Regions from separate parts of the Streptomyces sp. NPDC047042 genome, predicted to be linked through region 1. Evidence: riboswitches for the same ligand, from Rfam matches in the RefSeq annotation. Region 1 holds a riboswitch; the other holds the start of a gene.

What was found. A riboswitch is a leader RNA that binds a small molecule or an ion and turns the genes downstream of it on or off. The one in region 1 is predicted to bind cyclic di-AMP.
Positions count from the first base shown of each region.
Region 2: another riboswitch for cyclic di-AMP. It lies ahead of ABZ855_RS06955 (peptidoglycan DD-metalloendopeptidase family protein); the one in region 1 lies ahead of ABZ855_RS22255 (M23 family metallopeptidase).

Region 1 covers NZ_JBEYVP010000018.1:103,169-110,835, reverse strand. Annotated here, with positions in the region: gene ABZ855_RS22265 (pitrilysin family protein) at 1-575, shown strand, start outside; gene ABZ855_RS22260 (pitrilysin family protein) at 572-1,960, shown strand; cyclic di-AMP (ydaO/yuaA leader) riboswitch at 2,187-2,355, shown strand; gene ABZ855_RS22255 (M23 family metallopeptidase) at 2,367-3,161, shown strand; gene ABZ855_RS22250 (GntR family transcriptional regulator) at 3,350-4,045, shown strand; gene ABZ855_RS22245 (HPr family phosphocarrier protein) at 4,218-4,499, opposite strand; gene ABZ855_RS22240 (GNAT family N-acetyltransferase) at 4,678-7,497, shown strand; gene ABZ855_RS22235 (DUF5998 family protein) at 7,538-7,667, shown strand, end outside.
Region 2 covers NZ_JBEYVP010000005.1:123,769-131,435, reverse strand. Annotated here, with positions in the region: gene ABZ855_RS06980 (aspartate aminotransferase family protein) at 1-957, shown strand, start outside; gene ABZ855_RS06975 (XRE family transcriptional regulator) at 1,029-1,643, shown strand; gene ABZ855_RS06970 (DUF6126 family protein) at 1,640-1,762, shown strand; gene ABZ855_RS06965 (tyrosine-protein phosphatase) at 1,785-2,582, opposite strand; gene ABZ855_RS06960 (alpha-galactosidase) at 2,753-4,852, shown strand; cyclic di-AMP (ydaO/yuaA leader) riboswitch at 5,156-5,315, shown strand; gene ABZ855_RS06955 (peptidoglycan DD-metalloendopeptidase family protein) at 5,319-6,281, shown strand; gene ABZ855_RS06950 (DUF6250 domain-containing protein) at 6,423-7,142, shown strand; gene ABZ855_RS06945 (SGNH/GDSL hydrolase family protein) at 7,265-7,667, shown strand, end outside.

The sequences.
Region 1 (7,667 bases):
AGGTCCCCTCGCGCGCGCTGATGGCCGCCTACCGGCTCCCGGAGGACGGCACACGCGCGTGCGACGCGGCCGACCTGGCGCTCACCATCCTCGGCGGCGGCGAGTCCTCCCGTCTCTACAACCGGCTCGTACGGCGGGACCGTACGGCGGTGGCGGCCGGTTTCGGCCTGCTGCGGCTGGCCGGAGCACCCTCCCTGGGGTGGCTGGACGTCAAGACGTCCGCGGACGTCGAGGTGCCGGTCATCGAGGCCGCCGTCGACGAGGAGCTCGCCCGGTTCGCCGCGGACGGCCCCACGGCCGAGGAAATGGAGCGCGCCCAGGCCCAGTTGGAGCGTGAGTGGCTCGACCGGCTCGGTACGGTCGCCGGCCGCGCCGACGAACTGTGCCGCTTCGCGGTGCTGTTCGGCGACCCGCAGCTCGCGCTGACCGCCGTGCAGCGCGTACTCGAGGTGACCGCCGAAGAGGTCCAGCAGGCCGCCAAGGAGCGACTGCGCCCCGACAACCGCGCGGTGCTCGTCTACGAGCCTCTGACCGCCGACAGCGACACCGACACCGACGAGGAGGCGGCCAAGTGACCGAGCTCGCCACGATGGAGTTCCACCCCCAGCCCCAGGCGGGCGAGGCCAAGCCCTGGGCCTTCCCGGCCCCCGGGCGGGACACGCTCGGCAATGGTCTGACGGTCCTGCGGTGCCACCGCCCCGGCCAGCAGGTCGTCGCCGTCGAGGTGCTCGTCGACGCCCCCCTGGAGGCCGAGCCCGCCGGTCTCGACGGAGTGGCCACGATCATGGCCCGGGCCTTCTCCGAAGGCACCGACAAGCACTCCGCCGAGGACTTCGCCGCCGAGCTGGAGCGCTGCGGCGCCACCCTCGACGCGCACGCCGACCACCCCGGCGTCCGCCTCAGCCTCGAAGTCCCCGTGTCGCGACTGCCCAAGGCGCTCGGTCTGCTGGCCGACGCCCTCAGGGCGCCCGCCTTCACGGACAGCGAGATCGAGCGGCTGGTGCGCAACCGGCTCGACGAGATCCCGCACGAGACGGCCAACCCGGCCCGCCGCTCCGCCAAGCAGCTCTACAAGGAGCTGTTCCCGGCGACCTCGCGCATGTCACGTCCGCGCCAGGGCACCGAGGACACGGTCGCCAAGATCGACTCGGCCGCCGTACGCGCCTTCTACGACAGGCACGTCCGGCCCGCCACGGCCACCGCGGTGGTCGTCGGCGACCTCACCGGCATCGACCTGGACGCGCTCCTCGGTGACACCCTGGGCGCCTGGACGGGCACTTCGGCCGAGCCGCGGCCGGTGCCGCCGGTGACCGCCGACGACACCGGCCGGGTCGTCATCGTGGACCGCCCGGGCGCCGTGCAGACCCAGCTGCTCATCGGCCGCATCGGCGCCGACCGGCACGACCGGGTCTGGGCCGCCCAGGTCCTCGGCACGTACTGCCTCGGTGGCACCCTCACCTCCCGTCTGGACCGTGTCCTGCGCGAGGAGAAGGGTTACACCTACGGCGTGCGGGCGTTCGGGCAGGTCCTGCGCTCCGCTCCGGAGGGTACGGGTGCCGCGCTGCTGGCCATCAGCGGCTCCTTCGACACCCCGAACACCGGTCCCGCCCTCGAGGACCTCTGGAAGGTGCTGCGCACGCTCGCGGCCGAGGGGCTCACCGACGCCGAGCGCGATGTCGCGGTGCAGAACCTGGTCGGCGTCGCCCCGCTCAAGTACGAGACCGCGGCGGCCGTGGCGAGCACGCTGGCCGACCAGGTCGAGCAGCACCTGCCCGACGACTACCAGGCGACGCTGTACCGCCGGCTCGCGGCGACCGGCACCGTGGAAGCCACCGCGGCGGCCGTCAACGCCTTCCCGGTCGACCGGCTGGTGACGGTCCTCGTGGGCGACGCGGCGGAGATCGAGGCGCCCGTCAGGGCTCTCGGCATCGGCGAAGTGAGCGTCGTACCCGCCGAGTAGGGACACCGTCCACAGAGACGTCGTAGCGGCAGGGGCCCGGTGACGGAAGCGTCACCGGGCCCCTGTTTGTCCATGTTGATGTGCAAGTTGCCCGTATTGATGGAGAGGTTGACAGTCTGCACTGTGGCATGCGCGACAAAACCCGTGATCGGTTTGTTATTTGAAAGTAGTCACGCTTAGCGTCTGTCCGGCTGTCCGTCACGCAGTGCGCCGCAGTCGCGGCACCGGACAGTCATCGCCGAGTCCCCGTACGGCGCGAGCCAGGGGAGCCGGGGACCCACATCGTGCAGTCCCTGGGGTGAATCGGACGCCCGCGCGTGCCGCGAGGGGGCCCGTAGGAGACCTTCCTGCTCCGAACCCGTCAGCTAACCCGGTAGGCGAGAAGGAGGAAAGGAACAACCACTACATGGCGTTCACCCGCGCCACCGGGAAGCACCGTCGTCCCAGCCGCCCCAGCCTTGTCAACCGTACGACCGCTCGCGCGGCCGGCGTCGCGGCCCTCGCGACCAGCGGCGTCGTAGGCGCCCTCGCCGCCCCGGCGCTCGCCACGGAGTCCGCCGTCGAGCAGACCGGCCTCACCCCGGTGATCTCCATAGGGGAGTCGCTCGCCGAGCAGATAGACGCTCAGGCCGCCGCCCAGGAGCAGGCGGCCGAGCAGGCCGCCGCCGAGAAGCGGATCGAGGCCGCGGAGAAGCGGGCCGCGGCCGCCGCCAAGAAGCTGGCCGAGGAACGCGTCAAGCAGGAGCGCGAGGTGAAGGCCCGCGCCGCCCGTGAGGCCGAGCGTAAGCGCCTCAACGCCTACGTGGCCCCGATCTCCGGTTCGTACATCTCCACCGGCTACCAGGCGGGCGGCGGTATCTGGTCCTCCGGCAGCCACACCGGCGTCGACTTCCACGCCGCGTCCGGCACCACCGTCCACGCTGTGGGCTCCGGCACCGTCGTCGAGGCCGGCTGGGGCGGGTCCTACGGCAACAACATCGTGATCAAGATGATTGATGGTACGTACACTCAGTACGGTCATCTGTCGTCGATCAACGTCTCCGTGGGCCAGACGGTCACCCCGGGCCAGCAGATCGGCCTCTCCGGGGCCACCGGCAACGTCACCGGTCCCCACCTTCACTTCGAGGCCCGCACGACCCCGGATTACGGCTCGGACATCAACCCGGTCGCCTACCTCCGCTCGCACGGCGTGAACGTCTGACACCTCTTCGTACCACTCGTCGCGGCCCCGGCTCCTCCAGCCGGGGCTTTCGGCGTTTCCGGGTGCCCTGTGTCCAAAAAATATCCACGGATTCCGGCCTGCCGTCGGAAATTCCGGTTCTCTGCAATAGAGTCACTGAACACACGTCAATCGTCGACGTTTCACGGGGATTAAAGCGGAGGTCGGACATGCGTATTCCGGCGCACTCGGTATGCACGGCGATCCGGGACGACATCGTCGCCGGTGTCTACGAGCGCGGCAGCCGGCTCACCGAGGAACTGCTCGCCCGCCGGTACGGCGTCTCGCGCGTCCCCGTCCGCGAGGCCCTGCGCACCCTGGAGGCCGAGGGCTTCGTGGTCACCCGGCGGCACGCGGGCGCGTGCGTCGCGGAACCCACCGAGCAGGAGGCCTCCGACCTGCTGGAGATGCGCATGCTCCTGGAACCGCTGGGCGCCTCCCGGGCCGCCCAGCGGCGCACCGAGGCCCATCTCAAGGTGCTGCGCGGCCTGGTCAGACTCGGCCAGGAGCGGGCCAGAAGGGGCAACAGCGAGGATCTGCGCTCCTTGGGAGGCTGGTTCCACGAGACGCTCACCCAGTCCTCCGGCAGCCACGCCCTGGCCTCGACGCTCACCCAGCTGCGGCACAAGATCGCCTGGATGTACGCGGTGGAGGCACCGCCCAACCCCGTCGAGTCCTGGGCGGAGCACGGGGCGATCGTGGACGCGGTGGCGCGCGGGGACAGCGAGCGCGCGCGGGCGGTCACGGCACTGCACACCGAGCGGGCGACCCTCGCGCACCGGCTGCGCTTTCCGGGCGACGGAGACCGTCCGGATCGTGTGAGGACTTCGCAACCTCCCGTAAACATGATGGGCCTGCGTCATTAACACGGGCGCCGTATACAAAGAGGGTTGAATTCGCGGGGGACTATTTCTGCTGCCCGTGACCGGGAATTACGAAGGGCCCGCCCGATATTCGGGCGGGCCCTTCGCCATGTGCGGGTGGTGCATTTCGGGTGACGTTCGCCGTCACCGTCGACCGAGGACCCCGCAGGGTGCCTCAGACCGTTTCGGGAAGTTCCTCGAGTCCCTCGGCCACCAGCTTCGCCAGACGGTCGAGCGCCGCGTCGGCGCCCTCCGCCTCGGAGGCGAGGACGATCTCCTCGCCCCCCTGGGCACCCAGACCGAGGACCGCCAGCATGGAGGCCGCGTTGACGGGGTTGCCGTCGGCCTTGGCGATCGTCATGGGGACGCCGGCGGCCGTGGCCGCACGGACGAAGATGGAGGCGGGGCGGGCGTGGAGGCCCTCCGCCCAGCCGACGTTGACGCGGCGCTCAGCCATGTGATGCTGCCCTTCACTGTCTCAGGGTTGTCTAGACCATTGTTCCACAGCATGAAGCGTGCCGGGAAGCGGGCTTCGACCCGTCCCGGAACCGCGTTCGAACCCCGGCCTGGGCCCGACTTCGGTCCCCACAGACTGCCCTGCGACGTTGTCGGACGCGAGCCGTACTCTGGGGCGCATGCAGAACTCGTCGGACCGGCACGAGTACCCCGCCCACTGGGAGGCGGACGTCGTCCTGCGCGACGGCGGCACCGCCCGCATCCGCCCCATCACCGTGGACGACGCCGACCGGCTGGTCAGCTTCTACGAACAGGTTTCGGACGAGTCGAAGTACTACCGCTTCTTCGCGCCGTATCCGCGTCTGTCCGCCAAGGACGTCCACCGCTTCACCCACCACGACTTCGTGGACCGGGTGGGGCTCGCGGCCACGGTCGGCGGCGAGTTCATCGCCACCGTACGCTATGACCGGATTGATGCCGACGGACTGCCCGCCTCCGGTCCCGCCGGCGAGGCCGAGGTCGCTTTCCTGGTGCAGGACGCGCACCAGGGCCGGGGCGTCGCCTCCGCCCTCCTCGAACACATCGGTGCTGTCGCCCGGGAGCGCGGGATCCGCCGCTTCGCCGCCGAGGTGCTGCCGGCCAACACCAAGATGATCAAGGTGTTCACGGACGCCGGGTACACCCAGAAGCGCAGCTTCGAGGACGGTGTCGTACGCCTGGAGTTCGACCTGGAGCCCACCGACCGCTCGCTCGCCGTCCAACGCGCGCGTGAGCAGCGGGCCGAGGCGCGCTCCGTACGGCGTCTGCTCGTCCCCGGCGCCGTGGCCGTCGTCGGCGTCGGCCGTGCCCCCGGCGGTGTGGGCCGCAGCGTTCTCGACCACATCAGGGACGCCGGGTTCGCCGGTGACCTGTACGCGGTCAACAGCGCCTTCCCGGTGGACCAGAAGGACATCGACGGCGTACCGGCCCACCGGTCGGTGCGTGACATCGCGGGCCCCGTGGACCTCGCCGTCGTCGCCGTTCCGGCCGCGCGCGTCCCCGAGGTCGTCGCCGAGTGCGGTGAGCACGGCGTGCAGGGGCTCGTCGTGGTCTCCGCCGGGTACGCGGAGAGCGGCCCGGAGGGACGGGAACGACAGCGTGAACTCGTACGGCACGCGCGTACGTACGGGATGCGCATCATCGGCCCCAATGCCTTCGGCGTCATCAATACGGCCGAGGACGTCCGGCTGAACGCCTCACTCGCCCCGGAGATGCCGAGGCCCGGCCGGATCGGCCTGTTCGCGCAGTCCGGGGCCATCGGGATCGCGCTGCTGTCCCGGCTGCACCGGCGCGGCGGAGGCGTCACCGGGGTCACGGGTGTGTCCACCTTCGTCTCGTCCGGCAACCGGGCCGACGTGTCCGGCAACGACGTACTCCAGTACTGGTACGACGACCCGCACACCGATGTCGTCCTCATGTACCTCGAATCCATCGGCAACCCGCGCAAGTTCACGCGTCTCGCGCGGCGCACGGCGGCGGCGAAGCCGCTGGTGGTCGTGCAGGGGGCGCGGCACGACGGCGCCGCTCCCCAGGGACACGCCGTACGGGCCACGCGGCTGTCGCACGCGACGGTGTCCGCACTGCTGCGCCAGGCCGGGGTGATCCGGGTGGACACGATCACCGAACTGGTCGACGCGGGGCTGCTGCTGGCCCGCCAGCCGCTGCCCGCCGGGCCCCGGGTGGCGATCCTCGGGAACTCGGAGTCGCTGGGGCTGCTGACGTACGACGCGTGTCTGTCCGAGGGACTGCGGCCGTCGGCGCCGCTGGACCTGACCACGGGGGCCTCGCCGGAGGACTTCCACCGGGCGTTGGCCCAGGCGCTGGCGAGCGACACGTGCGACGCCGTCGTCGTCACCGCGATCCCCACGGTCGGGGAGGCCGGCGCCCGGGACGCCGCCCTGGCCGAGGCGCTCCGGTCGGCCGCGGCGGAGGTACCGGGGAAGCCGGTCCTGGTGGTCCACGTGGAGCTGGGCGGGCTGGCCGAGGCACTGTCGGCCGCGACCAGCACCGCACCGCACGCGAGGCAGTCGTCCCCCGCGCCGGTGTCGCAGGCCCCCGCGTCCCCGCCCGCCACCACCGCCTCCCCCGACTCCTGTTCCCGTCTGATCCCCGCCTACCCCGCCGCCGAGCGTGCCGTGCGGGCCCTCGGGGAAGCCGTGAAGTACGCCCAGTGGCGGCGGGAGGCCGCCGAGCCCGGCAAGGTCCCCGGCTACGAGGACATCGACGAGAAGGCGGCCGCCGACCTGATCGGCGGGCTCCTCGCGCGAGGACAGGGACTCACCCTCGGTACGGACGAGACGTGCGAGCTTCTCGGGACGTACGGCATCCCGGTGCGCGGCGCCCTGCCCGCCCCGAGCCCCGACGAGGCCGTGGCCGCCGCGCGGAACATCGGTTACCCCGTCGCCCTCAAGGCCACCGCCCCGCATCTGCGACACCGCGCCGACCTGGGCGGCGTACGCCTGGACCTCGCGGACGAGGAGCAACTGCGGCGGGCGTACGCCGAACTGACCGGCCTCTTCGGCAGCCCGGACGAGGTACGGCCCGTCGTCCAGGGGATGGCACCGCGGGGAGTCGACACCGTCGTACGGGCGGTGATCGACCCGGCGGCCGGCGCGGTGCTCTCCTTCGGGCTCGCCGGGCCCGCCTCCCAGCTGCTCGGGGACACCGCGCACCGGCTGATACCGGTCACCGACCGCGACGCGTCCTCGCTGATCCGGTCGATCCGGACGGCACCGATCCTCTTCGGCTGGCGCGGCTCCGCGCCGGTCGACACCGGGGCGCTGGAGGAGCTGCTGCTCAGGGTGTCGCGGCTCGTCGACGACCATCCCGAGGTCATCGCGGTGTCCCTGGAGCCGGTGGTCGTCGCGCAGCACGGCCTGAGTGTCCTCGGGGCGTCGGTCCGGCTGGCGCCGCCGCCCGTCCGCGACGACCTGGGCCCGCGGACACTTCCTGTGTACTGAGCGGTGCCTCGCAGTCAGTGTGCCCCCGTAGGATGGGCACATGGCCAAGACCAGTACATCGACCCAGGGGCTGCGAGCGGCGATCGAGCGCAGCGGCTACTACCCGGCCCTCGTGGCCGAGGCGGTGGAGGCCGCGATCGGCGGCGAGGCCATCCGGTCGTACCTGGTCC
Region 2 (7,667 bases), on a different contig from region 1:
CGCGTCCTGTACTGCGGGCACGCCTTCCACGGCCTGACCACCGGGTCCCTGTCCGTCAACGGCGAGGACGGCTTCCGCGACGGCTTCGCCCCGCTGCTGCCCGACACCGCCGTGCCCCTCGGTGATCTCGACGCCCTGGCACGGGAGTTGAAGAAAGGCGACGTGGCCGCCCTGATCGTCGAGCCGATCCAGGGCAAGGGTGTGCACGCAGCACCCCCCGGATATCTGCGCGCGGCCCAGGAGTTGCTGCACCGGCACAAGGCGCTGCTCATCGCCGACGAGGTGCAGACGGGTCTCGGGCGGACCGGGGACTTCTACGCCTACCAGCACGAGGAGGGGGTCGAGCCGGACCTGGTGTGCGTGGCGAAGGCGCTGTCCGGTGGCTATGTGCCGGTGGGCGCCACGATCGGCAAGGAGTGGATCTTCAAGAAGGTCTACTCGTCGATCGACCGCGTCCTTGTGCACTCGGCCAGCTTCGGGGGCAACGCCCAGGCCATGGCGGCGGGCCTCGCCGTGCTGTCGGTCATGGAGAACGAGCAGATCGTCGCGGGCGCCCGGGCGACCGGGGAGCTGCTGAGGTCCCGGTTGGCGGCACTGGTCGACAAGTACGAGCTGCTGGCCGACGTACGCGGCCGGGGGCTGATGATCGGCATCGAGTTCGGGAAGCCCAAGTCGCTGAAGCTGCGCGGTCGTTGGACGATGCTCCAGGCCGCACGCAAGGGGCTGTTCGCGCAGATGGTCGTCGTGCCGCTGCTGCAGCGGCACAGGATCCTGACGCAGGTCTCCGGCGACCATCTGGAGGTGATCAAGCTGATTCCGCCGCTGGTCGTGGGGGAGCGGGAGGTGGACCGGTTCGTGGACGCCTTCACCGCCGTGATGGACGACGCGCACGGCGGGAGCGGGCTGATGTGGGACTTCGGGAAGACCCTGGTCAAGCAGGCGGTGGCGAACAGGTAGGAGGGTCGCGCGTCTTTTGCCTCTGAGGCAAGGAATTTGCCTCAGAGGTAAACGTGCGGCTGAATGGGGGCATGAGCCTCCCCGAAGAGGGCGGGCCGGTCGAGGACCTGCCCGTCGTCGCACCACAGCTGCGGGCGCTGCGCCGTCGGGCCTCCCTCACCCTGGAGGCCGCGGCCCGGGCCGCCGGGCTGTCGCCCGCCCACCTCTCCCGCCTGGAGACCGGACAACGCCAGCCCTCCCTGCCGATGCTGCTCGGGCTCGCGCGTATCTACGGTACGACGGTTTCGGAGCTGCTCGGTGAGACCGTCGCCGACCGGGACGCCATCGTGCGCGCCGCCGACATGGAGCCGACGGCCGCGGGCGGCTGGTCGTACTGGCAGGCCGGCGCTTCCGGACGGGGAATGCAGGCCCTGCGTGTCCATGTGCCGCACGGCGCCCAGGGCGACATCGTGCGCGTCCACCCCGGCGAGGAGTGGCTGTACGTCCTCAAGGGCCGGTTGCGGCTGAGCCTCGGCGACGCCGCGCATGTCCTCGAGCCCGGCGACAGCGCGCATTTCGACTCGCTGACCCCGCACCGCCTCGCCGCCGACGGCCGCGCCGGCACCGACCTGCTCTTCGTCCACACCCTGCTGCAGAGCCCCACCACGGCCCTCTGCCTCGGCCCGACCACCGGAGTCACGTCATGAAGGACATGGAAGAGCGGTTCCCCCGGGCCCTGTGGGTCCGGCTGATCATCTACATCGCGGTCGGACATCTCTTCGCCGGCTTCATCTACCTGCTGTTCGAGGTGGGCACGAAACAGTAGAGGCCGGCGGTGGGCAACCGGTTCAGTCGAGGAACCGCTCGCGCAGCCGCTCCCGCGTTTCCGGAGTGACACCCAGGCCCTGCTCCAGGTAGGCGTCGACACTGCCCCAGGTCTCCTCGACCGTCCGGATGGCCGAGGTCAGATACTCCGGGCGGGTGCCGAAGAGCGGGTTGAGCAGCTCCAGTACCTCGGGGCTGTAGGCCTTGGCGGCGGCGCCGTTGCGGCGCACCTTGTAGCGCCGGTGCAGCGCGTCCGACTCCATGTAGTCGGCGACGATGGCATCGCGCTCCACCCCGACGGCGAGCAGCGTCACCGCGATGGACAGGCCCGCCCGGTCCTTGCCCGCCGCACAGTGCATCAGGGCCGGGACACTGTCCTCGGCCAGCGCGTGCAGCAACCGGGAGTGCTCGGCCGTGCGGTCCCTGATGATCTCGCGGTAGGAGTCGATCATCCGCTGCTCGCCCTTGCCGTCGGCCAGGAGGCTGCGCAGTTCGTCGAGATCGCCGTCCCGGACCATCTTCCAGAACTCCGCCCCGTGCGCCGGGTCGGACAGCGGGATGTTCACGTTGCGCACGCCCGGCAGCTCGACGTCAGGGCCCTCCAGCTTGATGTCCGCCGAGTTGCGGAAGTCGAAGATCGTGTGCAGCCCCAGGGAGCCGAGAAACAGCGCGTCCTCGTCGGTCGCGTGGGCGAGATGACCACTGCGGAACAGCCGTCCGGGCGCCACCCGCCGACCGTCGACGGTGGGCAGTCCGCCCACGTCACGGAAGTTTCGTACGCCGCCCAGCTCGGGCTCGGTCGACGGGACCTGCTGCGTCACGAGTGCTCCCCTCCCACACCGCCCCGCGGACGCTGCTCGTCGACGGGCGCGCTTCGACGATACGACACGGGTGAGCAGGCCCAGGAGTTTTCCACAGGCGTTGCCGTCGGACGCCGTGGCCCTGATGATGTTGATGCTTGAGCGCGCCTGTTCGAATCTGTGGGGACATGATGCTGGAAATTGCCGACACCGGTCGTACGTGGCTTCTCTCGGGGCCCACGAGCAGTTACGCCGTCCATCTCACCGAGGACGACGAACTGCTGCATCTGCACTGGGGCCCGCGGATCGCCCTCGCCGACGCGGAGGCGCTCGCCGTGCGGCCGCTGCCGGACTACTGGCCCTTCGAGTCCCCGCTCGACGGCCGTGAGGAGTACCCGGTCGAGGGCGGCCCCCGCTTCGTACGGCCCGCGCTGTCCGTGCGGACCGAGGAGCGCCGGGGCACCGAATGGCGGTTCGAGGCGTACGAGACCGAGACCGAGACCGGCGCCGACGGGGACGAACTGCGGCTGCGATTCCGCGATGCCGGGCTGGCGATCACGCTGCACTACCGGATGCGCCACGACGTGATCGAGCGCTGGGTGACCCTCACCCACGACGCGACCGACGCGACCGGCCCGCTGGAGCTGCTGCGCGCCGACTCCGCCACCTGGACGCTCCCCGACCGCGAGGGCTGGCGCCTCTCCCAGCTGCACGGACGCTGGGCCGCCGAGTCCCGGCTGGTGAGGACCGAGCTCACCTACGGTGAGAAGGTCATCGGCAGCCGGCGTGGCCACACCGGGCACCAGCATCTGCCCTGGGTGGCGCTCGACACCGACGCGACCGAGGAACGCGGCGAGGTCTACGCCTGCGCGCTCGGCTGGTCGGGGTCGTGGCGGATCGCCGTCGCCCAGCTGCCCGACGCGCGCGTGCAGGTCACCGGGGGCGCCGGATACGACGACTCGGGCCTGCTGCGCCTGGCGGCGGGCGAGTCCTTCACCACGCCCGTCTTCGCGGGGCTGTGGACCGACTCCGGGCACGGTGGGGCGAGCCGGGCGTGGCACGCGTACCAGCGCGCGTTCGTCGTACCGGGCGCGGACCAGGACCGGCCCGTGCTCTACAACTCGTGGGAGGCCACCGAGTTCGACATCTCCGAGGAGCAGCAGGGGACACTGGCCCGGCGGGCCGCCGCGATCGGCGTCGAGCTGTTCGTCGTGGACGACGGCTGGTTCGGCGCCCGCACCAGCGACCGGGCCGGCCTCGGCGACTGGACGCCTAACCCGGACCGCTTCCCGTCGGGGCTGAGGCCGCTGGCCGAGTACGTGCACGCCTTGGGGATGCAGTTCGGCATCTGGGTCGAGCCCGAGATGGTCAACCCGGACAGCGACCTGTACCGCGCGCACCCCGACTGGGTGCAGTTCCAGCAGGGACGCAGGCGGACGGAGTTCCGCAACCAGCTCGTACTGAACCTTGCCCGCGAGGATGTCCGGGAGTACCTGTGGGAGCAGCTCGACGCGATGCTCTCCAGCGCCCCGATCGACTATGTGAAGTGGGACTTCAACCGCTGCTTCAGCGACGCCGGCTGGCCCGGTGAGGACTACCCGCAGCGTCTGTGGGTCGACCATGTGCACGGGCTGTACGCCCTCCTCGACCGGCTGCGGGCGGCCCATCCCGACGTCGCCTTCGAGTCCTGCTCGGGCGGCGGCGGCAGGATCGACCTCGGTGTCCTCGCCCGTACGGACCAGGTGTGGACCTCCGACAACACCGACCCGCTGGACCGACTCGCCATCCAGGAGGGCTTCAGCCAGATCCATCCGGCGCGGGTCATGGCCGCCTGGGTCACGGACAGCCCGAACACCCAGCTGAACGGCCGGGTCAGCTCATTGCGGTTCCGGTTCGTGAGTGCGATGGCCGGGGTGCTCGGCGTCGGCGGTGACCTCACGACGTGGACGGAGGAGGAGCTGGCCGAGGCCGGGGAGTGGGTGGGGCTCTACAAGGAGATCCGGCCCGTCGTGCAGCGCGGCGACCTCTACCGGCTGCGGCGCCCGGCCGGCGGGCTGAGCGCGGTGCAGTACATGCTCGGGGACGAGACCGTCGTCCTCGCCTGGCTCCAGGCGCAGCACCACGGCGAGCCGGTACCGGCGCTGCGGCTCCGCGGGCTCGACCCCTCGGCGGTCTACGAATGCCGTGAAACGGGTGAAATCCACCGAGGTGCGGTGTTGTTGCACCACGGCCTGCGAACCGGACTCAAGGGTGACCTCGATGCGGCAGTTTTCCGCTTGCGTCGCATCTGATGCTTCTGTCCGTTATGGCGTATTGATTCCAACTCGCTTGGGAATGCGGGTTCCTGTGAATCGGGCGAGTGAGCAGCGTCATATTCGTGACCGTGTGTCGCCGTCATGTGCACGTAATTTCGGCGGCTTTTAAGGGTGTTCACACGACGGAAAGATCGATAATTCACGGATCGTGACCGGGAATTCTGGGGTGGATCACAGAAAACCCGTACACAGGGAACCCCAGGCTTGTTTCCGTGCGTCTTGGTCGCTTACGTTCGCCACCCATCCGGACGGACGCCCAATCCTGCCGCCGCCCGGATCCCGTCTCGACCACCCGACCACGGCAGGAGCGGGGGACCCACAGGTAGAACGCCTGCTCCGGTCTCCGGAACAGGCTTGGGGTCAAGTCACGTCCAGGCGTGGCCGGACATCTCCAGTCCGCACCCGACAGCTCACCTCGCAGGCGACGGAGAAGGAATTCGCCATGCCCGCGAAGGGTAAGCACCGCCGTCCGAAGTCCCAGCGCTTCACCCGCTCGATAGCCGTCGCCGGAACCGGCGGAGCGGCTCTCGCTCTTCCGCTGCTGGGAGCCACCGGCGCCCACGCGGTCACGGCGGAGTCCGCGACTCAGTCCGTGTCGTCCCTTTCGGTGACGGCCAAATCCATTGCGGCCGAGGCGGTTTCCGCGAAGTCGCAAAAGGCCGCGAAGAAGTCCCGGACCTATTCCGTCCGGGCCGGCGACTACCTCGCGAAGATCGCCCAGGAGCAGGGCGTCGCCGGCGGCTGGAAGAAGCTCTACTCGGACAACCGCACCGCCATCGGCGCCGACCCGAGCCTGATCCACCCCGGTCTGAAGCTGACGATCGGCAGGAAGGCCGCGTCGACCTCGTCGCCCGCCTCGAACTCGGGCTCTGCGGAAGCGTCCTTGAGCTCCCCCAAGTCCACACAGGCAGAGGCCACCCGGCCGGCCGCCGAGAGCGCGACGGCCGCGAACTCGACGGCGGCCGAGGCCACCGGTACCGGTACCGGCAGCTCCAGCGGCTTCAACCTCCCCGTGGCCGGTGCCACCATCGGCACCGGGTACCACGTGGCGGGCAGCATGTGGTCCAGCGGTTACCACACGGGCGTCGACTTCGTCGTCCCGACCGGCACCTCCCTCAAGGCTGTCGGCGCCGGCACGGTCGTCTCCGCCGGCTGGGGCGGCGCTTACGGCAACCAGGTCGTCATCAAGCTCGCCGACGGCTACTACGCGCAGTACGGCCACCTCTCCCAGCTCTCCGTCTCGGCCGGTCAGTCCGTGACCGCGGGCCAGCAGATCGGCCTGTCCGGGGCGACCGGCAACGTCACCGGACCGCATCTGCACTTCGAGATCCGCACCACCCCGGACTACGGCTCCGACGTGGACCCGGTCGCTTACCTCCGCTCGAAGGGCGTCGCCGTCGGCTGACGAACGTTCGCGGCGAGGACAGCCGTCGAAGGCCGGACCCGTTTCCCGGGTCCGGCCTTCGACGCGTTCACGCGCGCGTGTGCGGGTGTGATAGTCAACTCCCTATCCGTGCAAGCGCTTTCTGCCTCAAGGAGCCGCCTCGTGACGACCACCCGCAGAGCCTTCGGAGCCCTCGCCGCAGGCGCGGCTCTCACCGCGCTCGCCCCGGCAACAAGCGCCAGTGCCGCCACGTGCGGACGCCTCCTCGCCCATGACGACTTCCGCCGAGGCCTCGGCCAGTGGGCCGTCGAACTCCAGGACGGCGGCAGCGTCACGGCGGCCCGAGGCATCCTGGAGGTCGACGTGCCGAGCGGCGCCACCATCTGGTTCAAGCGCAGGCTGCGGGGCCCGTACCTCATCGAGTACACGGCGACACCGGTCTCGGCGGGCGGGGTGAACGACCGGGTCTCGGATCTGAACAACTTCTGGAACGCCGTCGACGTCCGCTCCCCGGACGACCTCTTCGCCACCCCGCGCGGCGGCGCCCTCGCCGAGTACGACTACCTCAAGACCTATTACGTCGGCTACGGCGCCAACACCAACACCACGACCCGGCTGCGCCGTTACGTCGGCGAGGCCGGTGTGCGCCCCCTGATCCACGATTACACGGAGCCGCTCCTGGTCCCGAACGCACCGCACCGGGTGCGGATCGTCTCGGCCGGCTCGACGGTCCAATGGTGGAACAACGGGCGGCTCGTCTTCGACTACCGCGACCCGGAGCCGTACACGGCTGGGCACTTCGCGTTCCGCACGACGTGGAGCCACTTCCGGATCTCCGGCTTCAGCGTCCGTGAGCTGCGTCTTCCCATTATTCCGGGTTGACCAATACTTGACGAGTGGCTTATCTCACCGCCAGTCAAGTCCTTCCTACGGTCGCGTAGCTCACATCGGAAGGTGAATCATGCTCTGTTGTGGCAGACGATTCGAAGAATGACAGCAGAGCGGTGATCGGGTCGTACGTGGCGGTGGGGGACAGCTTCACCGAAGGCGTCGGCGACCCCGGCCCGGACGGGGCCTTCGTCGGCTGGGCCGACCGGTTCGCGGTACTGCTCGCGGACCGGTGCCCGGAGGGCGACTTCGACTACACGAACCTCGCGGTACGCGGCAGGCTGCTCGACCAGATCGTGGCCGAGCAGCTTCCGCAGGCCAGGGAACAGGCGCCGGACCTGGTCTCCTTCTGCGCGGGCGGCAACGACATCATCCGGCCCGGCAGCGACCCGGACGAGGTCGCCGAGCGCTTCGAACGAGCGGTGATCGGCCTCACCTCGGCGGTCGGCACGGTCATGGTGACGACCGGCTTCGACACCCGCAACGTCCCGGTGCTGAAGCACATGCGCGGCAAGATCG